4 regions of the Vibrio sp. Vb0349 genome follow, and region 1 is predicted to be linked to each of the others. Evidence: predicted binding sites of a transcription regulator. Region 1 holds the regulator's gene; each other region holds the start of a gene.
The links. Region 1 encodes PurR, which represses purine synthesis genes. Its sites were predicted from a motif close to TNANGNAAACGTTTNCNTNA; they were not measured.
Positions count from the first base shown of each region.

Region 2: a site for PurR is predicted at 1,032-1,051, ahead of metK (methionine adenosyltransferase). Genes of this name have one in related genera too.
Region 3: a site for PurR is predicted at 995-1,014, ahead of folD (bifunctional methylenetetrahydrofolate dehydrogenase/methenyltetrahydrofolate cyclohydrolase FolD). Genes of this name have one in related genera too.
Region 4: a site for PurR is predicted at 1,076-1,095, ahead of R7Q47_RS06045 (formate--tetrahydrofolate ligase). Genes of this name have one in related genera too.

Region 1 covers NZ_JAWOTS010000015.1:1,294-3,503, forward strand. Annotated here, with positions in the region: gene torD (molecular chaperone TorD) at 1-471, shown strand, start outside; gene purR (HTH-type transcriptional repressor PurR) at 939-1,943, shown strand.
Region 2 covers NZ_JAWOTS010000023.1:19,150-21,359, forward strand. Annotated here, with positions in the region: gene metK (methionine adenosyltransferase) at 1-886, opposite strand, end outside; gene tkt (transketolase) at 1,202-2,210, shown strand, end outside.
Region 3 covers NZ_JAWOTS010000010.1:104,249-106,458, forward strand. Annotated here, with positions in the region: gene folD (bifunctional methylenetetrahydrofolate dehydrogenase/methenyltetrahydrofolate cyclohydrolase FolD) at 65-925, opposite strand; tRNA gene R7Q47_RS13315 (tRNA-Arg) at 1,129-1,205, shown strand; gene R7Q47_RS13320 (class I SAM-dependent methyltransferase) at 1,369-2,210, shown strand, end outside.
Region 4 covers NZ_JAWOTS010000003.1:222,708-224,917, reverse strand. Annotated here, with positions in the region: gene R7Q47_RS06045 (formate--tetrahydrofolate ligase) at 1-1,009, opposite strand, end outside; gene R7Q47_RS06040 (inosine/guanosine kinase) at 1,246-2,210, opposite strand, start outside.

The DNA.
Region 1 (2,210 bases):
GTTGATGCATTGAATCGGTTACAAGATCGTGAAGATGCACAACTAGAGCTTGCAGCTGACTTTTGTGAACTGTTTTTGAAGACAGAAAAATACGGCGCTCTTCCTTACGCATCCATGTACATTGGTGAATCAGGTTTACTGAATGACAAGCCAGCTGAGGAAATGGAAAAGTTGATGGCTGAATTTGGCGTTCAAGTAGACGAAAACCTAAAGGAACCTGCGGATCACTTAGCCGTTGAGCTCGACTTTCTCGGGAACATGATTATCCGCTCAAACGAGCTTGAACAAGAAAAACACATGGAAGAAGCCTTCGTTAAACAAAACGACTTTATCCAGCAACAATTGATGTCTTGGTTACCTCAGTTTTCAGACAAATGTAAAAAATTCGATGAATTTGGATTTTACTCAAGTGTCGCGAAACTATTAGTTGCATTTTGTAAACTAGACAGCGCCTACCTTCTTGGTGAATAATTGCCGCCTATTTTTAGGGAGCCTGCCTATCGGGCTTCCTGTGTGCCTGAAAGTGACCGATTGTAAGTAACTTGGGTATAATATTCGTTTGCCTTAACTTAGCGCAAAGACGCTTGGTTATTTAGCAGTCAAAATGTGACTTCAAATACACAAATCTCTTGCTGAAAACATTGCTAGTCAGTCCACATAGGGCTAAAATGTGAGCGCAAACGATTAAATATGATTTATATGTAAACCGCTGAAATATAGCGGTTTTTGTGTTTTCTTAACAGGTTGATGGCAATTTCTCATCAGATAGAAAAAGATAAAATTCATCGACCGATGCTGCTACGCACCCTTTTGTCGCACTTGGATCAACCGCTGCCGAGACACTTAGCGCCAATTTTAGATTGCTAGGTGTGAAACCATTAGAGCATCAGGTACATCCAATACGACATATTTCAGTAGCTCGATACAGGACACCATTTATGGCCACGATAAAAGACGTTGCTCGCTTAGCCGGCGTTTCCACTACGACAGTTTCGCACGTTATCAATAAAACGCGTTTCGTTGCAGAAGCAACGCAAGAAAAAGTAATGAAAGCCGTTGACGAGCTGAATTACGCGCCAAGTGCCGTTGCACGCAGCCTAAAATGCAACTCAACTCGTACTATTGGCATGTTAGTAACGCAGTCAACCAACCTATTCTTCTCAGAAGTGATTGACGGGGTTGAGAGCTACTGTTACCGCCAAGGCTATACTCTGATTTTATGTAACACAGGCGGGATTTACGAAAAACAACGCGATTACATTCGTATGCTGGCTGAAAAGCGCGTTGATGGCATCCTAGTGATGTGTTCTGACTTAACCGAAGAACTAAAAGAGATGCTTGACCGTCATGCGGACATTCCTAAAGTGGTCATGGATTGGGGCCCAGAGAGCTCGCAAGCAGACAAAATCATGGATAACTCAGAAGAAGGTGGCTACATTGCGACCAAACATCTGATTGACAATGGTCATACGGATATCGCTTGTCTAAGCGGTCATTTTGAAAAGCTTGCTTGCCAAGAGCGCATTGCAGGTTTCCGTCGCGCAATGAGCGAAGCGAACCTAGCTGTAAATGAAGACTGGATCCTTGAAGGTAACTTTGAATGTGATACGGCCGTATTAGTTGCAGATAAAATTACCGCAATGGACAAGCGCCCGACGGCGGTATTCTGTTTTAACGACACAATGGCTCTAGGCCTAATGAGCCGCTTGCAACAAAACGGGATCAAAATTCCTGAAGATATTTCAGTGATCGGCTACGACAACATCGAGCTTGCAGAATACTTCTCTCCACCGCTAACGACTATCCACCAACCTAAACGTCGTGTTGGTAAAAATGCATTCGAAATTCTACTTGAGCGTATCAAAGATAAAGAACACGAAAAACGAATTTTCGAAATGCAACCTGAGCTTGTAATTCGAAATACTGTGAAAAAAATGAACTAAATTTTACTGTATTTAACCGTGTTAAATAAGCGCTCTACAGGGGCGCTTATTTTTTTGGGAAAATTAAGCATTCTCTAATACTTCACACCGCTCTAATAACAATTGACTAACGTTAACTCCCTGTTTTATATAAATGTAATATATATTAAGAACTCCTTTTCAAAGGCCAATTTGCACCTTTCCATATGCAAAATAGAGCATTCAATCTATCATTTTTATTGAACCAAAATCACACTTTTAACGCTAAACCGTGATGTTAATTCAATA
Region 2 (2,210 bases), on a different contig from region 1:
CACAACGGTCAGCCATGCCTGCCGCTACGATGTTTTTCGCTACGTAGCGTGCTGCGTATGCTGCACTACGGTCAACTTTTGATGGATCTTTACCAGAAAACGCACCGCCACCGTGACGAGCTGCGCCGCCGTAGGTATCTACGATGATCTTACGACCAGTTAGGCCACAGTCACCCATAGGACCACCGATTACGAAGCGACCGGTTGGGTTAATGAAGAAGTTTGTTTCTTTGTTGATCCACTCAGAAGGTAGCACTGGCTTAATGATCTCTTCCATTACCGCTTCACGCAGGTCTGAAGTTGAGATTGAATCACAGTGTTGAGTTGAAAGAACAACCGCGTCGATACCAACGATGTTACCTTGATCGTATTGGAATGTTACCTGAGATTTTGCATCAGGACGCAACCAAGGTAGTGTGCCGTTTTTACGAACTTCTGCTTGCTTTTGAACAAGACGGTGAGAGTAAGTAATTGGCGCTGGCATTAGTACTTCAGTTTCGTTACAAGCGTAACCAAACATGATGCCTTGGTCGCCTGCACCTTGTTCTTTAGGGTCAGCTTTATCAACACCTTGGTTGATATCTGGCGACTGTTTACCGATTGTGTTTAGTACCGCACAAGAATCTGCGTCAAAGCCCATATCTGAATGTACGTAGCCGATTTCACGAACGGTTTCACGAGTTAACTCTTCGATGTCTACCCATGCTGAAGTCGTGATTTCACCACCCACCATTACCATACCGGTTTTAACGTAAGTCTCACATGCAACACGAGCCTTTGGATCTTGCTCTAGAATCGCGTCAAGAACCGCATCAGAAATCTGGTCTGCAATTTTATCTGGATGACCTTCTGATACTGACTCAGAAGTAAACAGGTGCTTAGCCATGTTAGCTCCACTATATCTGGTTTAAAACTGGGGAATGATAAACTCTCCAGCGCAAATTAATACTAATTTTTGTAGGTGTATCTACATCTAGACGTCTATTCTAAATTTGATTGCTCGAATTACAAGCTCTTTTTTGGTTTTTGTTATAACCAAACGTTTGCCTGATTTATTGATAATTTTAAGAACTTCGAACGATTTGGCGCGAAAGGTGCAATATTTGTGAGGTTTTGGATTGGAAAACGTTTGCACACCCAACAGGGCTTTGAGAGAATTATGACCTACTTTTCGTTTCGCTTAATGTACTCAGGAGCAGACATGTCGTCTCGTAAACATCTTGCCAATGCAATTCGTGCTCTAAGCATGGATGGTGTTCAACAAGCTAACTCAGGCCACCCAGGCGCACCAATGGGTATGGCTGATATCGCTGAAGTTCTTTGGCGCTCTCATCTAAACCATAACCCTTCAAACCCAGAGTGGGCCGACCGCGATCGCTTTGTGCTGTCAAACGGTCATGGGTCAATGCTTATTTACTCTCTACTGCACTTAAGCGGTTACGAGCTATCTATTGACGATCTGAAAAACTTCCGTCAATTGCACTCAAAAACCCCAGGTCACCCAGAGTACGGCTACGCGCCTGGTATCGAGACAACAACGGGTCCTCTAGGTCAAGGCATCACTAACGCTGTTGGTATGGCGATCGCAGAGAAAGCACTAGCGGCACAGTTCAACAAAGAAGGTCACGATATCGTTGACCACTTTACGTATGTGTTCATGGGTGACGGCTGTCTAATGGAAGGCATTTCGCATGAAGCATGCTCTCTTGCAGGTACTCTTGGTCTAGGCAAGCTGATTGCATTCTGGGATGACAACGGCATCTCTATCGACGGTCACGTTGAAGGTTGGTTCTCTGACGATACACCTAAGCGTTTTGAAGCGTACGGCTGGCATGTAATCCCAGCAGTCGATGGTCACGACTCAGACGCGATCAACGCAGCAATTGAAGCAGCAAAAGCGGACCCACGTCCTACGCTTATCTGTACCAAAACAATTATCGGTTTCGGTTCTCCTAACAAGTCTGGTTCGCACGACTGTCACGGTGCACCACTAGGTCACGATGAAATCCAAGCGGCTCGCGAATACCTAGGTTGGGAGTACGGCCCATTTGAGATCCCGGCAGATGTTTACGCTGAGTGGGATGCAAAAGAAGCGGGCGCCGCGAAAGAAGCAGCTTGGAATGAAAAATTCGAAGCATACGCTGCAGCTTACCCTGCTGAAGCGGCAGAGCTTAAACGTCGTCTAAACGGCGAACTTCCTGCACAGTGGG
Region 3 (2,210 bases), on a different contig from region 1:
AATAGATATCAACAATTAGCAAAAAGGCTCCTTGCGGAGCCTTTTTCGTATCTGAAGTTTTACGTTATTTGTCTGTGTGGAACTGTTCGCAAGCGAGCATCGTGTTCTCAATTAAACTTGCGACGGTCATTGGGCCAACGCCACCAGGAACAGGAGTAATAAAGCTCGCACTTTCACGTGCTTTGTCGTACTCCACGTCGCCAACTAGTTTGCCTGAATCAAGACGGTTAATACCGACATCGACCACCACTGCGCCTTTTTTAATCCACTCACCAGGGATAAAGTTAGGCTTACCAACCGCAACCACGACAACGTCAGCTTGACGCACATGACTCTCTAGGTCTTTGGTAAAACGGTGACATGTTGTTGTTGTGCAGCCCGCAAGCAGCAGCTCAAGTGTCATTGGACGACCAACAATGTTTGATGCACCAACCACAACCGCATGTTTACCACGTAGCTCAATGTTGTAACGGTCGAGTAGGGTAATTATGCCCTTTGGCGTGCAAGAGCGAAGCTTTGGAATACGCTGCGCAAGACGACCAACGTTGTAAGGATGGAAGCCATCCACGTCCTTCTCTGGGTGAATGCGCTCTAAAACATGTGTTGTGTCTATGCCCGCAGGAAGGGGTAATTGCACTAGAATGCCGTCAATTTCATCATCGTTGTTTAATTCATCAATCAGCGCTAGTAACTCTTCTTCTGAGCTAGACGCAGGAAGGTCAAAAGACTTAGAAACAAACCCAACTTCTTCACATGCGCGGCGTTTGCTACCGACATAAACCTGAGAAGCAGGATCTTCACCAACTAGAACCACTGCTAAACCAGGAGCACGTAGCCCAGCTTCAACACGTGCTTTAACACGTGCAGCCACTTCGGATCGAACAGTTTGGGAAATGAGAGTTCCGTCTATATTTTGAGCAGTCATGACTTTCCTTATAAATTAAGAAGGCAGATTATCTGCGGCGCATTGTCGCAGAATTTCTTATCAACATCCATACGCAAACGTTTGCTTTGTGGTGTTTTTGAACATTAAGCGTTTTAATGGACTTTTTTTAGGCATTCAGATCAGAATGTTATGAAAACCCGTTGATTTACCCGTTTGAACTCGTATAATCCTGTCCCTGTAGCGCGCCCTTAGCTCAGCTGGATAGAGCACGTCCCTTCTAAGGATGTGGTCATTGGTTCGAATCCAATAGGGCGTGCCATTTATTCAAAAGCCTCGATAACTCTTTGAGTTGTCGGGGCTTTGTCGTTTTTAGGTTTTTGGCTGTAATTGCCACTCTATCTACAACTTTTGAATGGCATTCTAGCCATTGCAATTTCTAGCAATTAATATGGACGCATATTAATTACCTTTCGTTAACCTTTATGCCTGCCACTTCTAACTTTTATGACCGACACGCCGACTCTTTCGCGAAGCAATACACATCGATCCAGTTTGAGGATGTCCACGCGAGTTGGAGAGTCTTCTGGCCCCAGGCTGGAGATCGTGTGTTAGATGTTGGCGCGGGCTCTGGTCGAGACGCGAAATGGATGGCTGAGCATGGGTGTGAAGTTGTTGCGATTGAGCCTGCTCAAGCACTTCTAAGGCTTGGTAAGTCTTACTGTGGCGATTCCGTTACTTGGCTTGAAGATGCATTACCTAAGCTTGAGAAAACCATTAATCTTGGCTTTCGCTTCGATTTAATTCTTGTCAGTGCGGTATGGATGCATCTTGCGCCTACGCACCGTGAACGTGCATTTCGCAAACTTGCAAATTTGTTAGCGCCTAATGGTCGATTGGTGATTAGCCTTCGTCACGGTGACTTTTCTGACGGTCGTAAAGCTTATCCCGTATCGGTTGAAGAGCTCGAAAAGTTTGCAAAGAATAGCGCTTTAATGGTGAGAAACGTATCTCTCGATGACGATCAGTTAAAGCGAACGGGTGTATCTTGGCAAACTGTAGTGATGTCTTTGCCTGATGATGGTTCCGGTGATCTGAATAAGGTTCGCCACATTATCGTCAATGATTCCAAATCGGCTACCTATAAGCTCGCACTACTACGTACTTTACTACGTATTGCAGACGCTCATTCTGGTGCAGTGGTTGATCGCAGCGAAGGTAAAGTTGCAATCCCATTAGGATTAGTTGGCTTATATTGGATTCGTCAATTTAAGCGTTTAATCGATAAAGAGAACATCCAGCAAAGCTCGAACTCGTCTAAAGGGCT
Region 4 (2,210 bases), on a different contig from region 1:
TGTTGGCGGCAGCAGCTTTAATGTTACACGCTTTCTCGAATCCCATATCCGAACCAAAACCGGCTTCAGTTACCGTGTAACCTGACAGTTTTAGCGCAATATCGTCCGCGATAATGGATGAATTTCCATGGGCGATGTTTGCAAATGGACCTGCATGGATCAACGTAGGAACACCTTCTAGAGTTTGCATCAGTGTTGGTGCAATCGCCTCTTTTAGTGTTACTGCCATTGCTCCTGCAACTTGTAGATCTTCCGTAGTGACGGGGTTTCCGTTCAAATCGTACGCTACGACAATTTTCCCGATACGTTGACGTAAATCTTTTAAATCTTTGGCTAGTGCAATGATAGCCATTAACTCGGAAGCGGCTGAAATATCGAACCCTTCGTCACGCTCGAAACCATTGATGGTTTTTCCTGCATCATTGAGGCCAATTTTGACTTTACGTAGTGCACGATCATTATGGTCCATCACTCGTTTCCAAGTAATACTGGCCGTGTCGATTTTAAGTGCTCTTAACCCGGTGCGTGATTCAAAGGCATCATAACCCTCGCGTTGTTCATGGAACAAGCGAGCGTCAAGAGCGGCTGAAGCAAGGTTGTGCGCCGCTGTCACTGCGTGAATGTCACCAGTAAGGTGTAAGTTTAACTCTTCCATTGGAGCTACTTGAGAGTAACCGCCGCCCGCAGCGCCACCTTTAATACCGAAGACAGGTCCCATCGAAGGCTGCCTTATACATGCAATAACAGATTGATTAAGCTTTGCTAAACCTTGCGCCAGGCCTATCGTCGTAACGGTTTTTCCTTCGCCAAGAGGAGTCGGCGTGATCGCAGTGACGAGTACAAGTTTACCGTCATCATTTGCTTTGAGTCGTTCCAAACATTTTGGGTGGACTTTGGCTTTGTGCTTCCCGTGAGTGTCATACTCTTCGGGCAATAGTCCTACTTTTTCCGCGATAACATCAATAGAAGAAAGTGGTGTGTTTCGGCAAATTTCGATATCTGACTGCATGGAGAATCCCCAAAGTGGCACACAGGTAGCGTTGAAAAACTACCTGAGTTATAACGAGTATTATTGTGAGGCAAAGGTCTGCTTGGTGATGGTACTGTTTCGGTTAGGCTTGTAAAGAGTTTACTGCTTCGTATTGTGCGACATACTAACGAAATCTACTCGTTATAGTGCTAGATAAAAACAAAAAGGCCACCAAATGGTGACCTTGATATATTTTTAGCTTTAAAGCTGTCGTTTTAACGATCCCAATAAGTCTCTTCTAAGCTATCTTCTCGTTCAGGAAGCGCTCGCGATAGGCGAGGAGAGTGCTGCGTCAACACTTCATAGCTTACTCGGTTTGCGTATTTACAAATCTGAGAAAGAGAGGAGTAGGTTAAGCATCGTACTTCGTGCTTTTCTGAGTTAGGCACTTCTTTTTGGTGGAAAGAGTTTGCTGCCATGTCATGCAGTAAGGCTGAAAGGGCTGCATCACCCGCACCGTTAGTGTTCTTAATCTCTAATGGTCCACCAAGGTAAGGGCCGATGTGAGAGTAGACCTTCATTGGGTTTTGACAGTCTTCTTTACGCATCGCACGACTAAACTCGTACTGGTTAAAGGCTTCGAGGGAGCTTTCAAGGATGTCGTGTGTGGTTTCTCGTTTTACTTTCTCATCGGTGTAACCAGCCATATACAGACCATTTGGTCCTGCTGTACAAAGTACGAGATCAACCCATTCAAGTGCTTTATCAGCAGCTGCTAGCGGCTCTGTTTCACCTGTTAGCGCCGCACCTTCTTCTTCATTCATAGCGACAACAGAAATGTTTTCGCGAATGTATTCTTGCCACCACTGTGCGTTACCTTCGATAACGTACTTCGTCCCTAACGTAAGTACAACAGGGACATCGTGCTTCTTAGCAAAGTCGATCGCTCTTTGTACCGCTTTAGGCATTGGATCTTCTTCTTTACCACGCATTAGGTAAGAAGAAACAACCAGGGCTGATGCTTTCTCAAAGATCTCTTCAGGAATGCTTTCCGGAAGTAGTTGATTCATATGACCTTCGTTGATAGCAAATGTACGCTCACCGTCTTGAGAAATTAGGGTGTAGCAGCGACCAATAGGGCCATCTACCGTTTGTAAATGGTTAAGGTTCATTCGTGAAGACGTACGGCAAAGGTAGCGGTAAGCAAAAGAACCGACTTGAATGTTCTTAGACATCACAC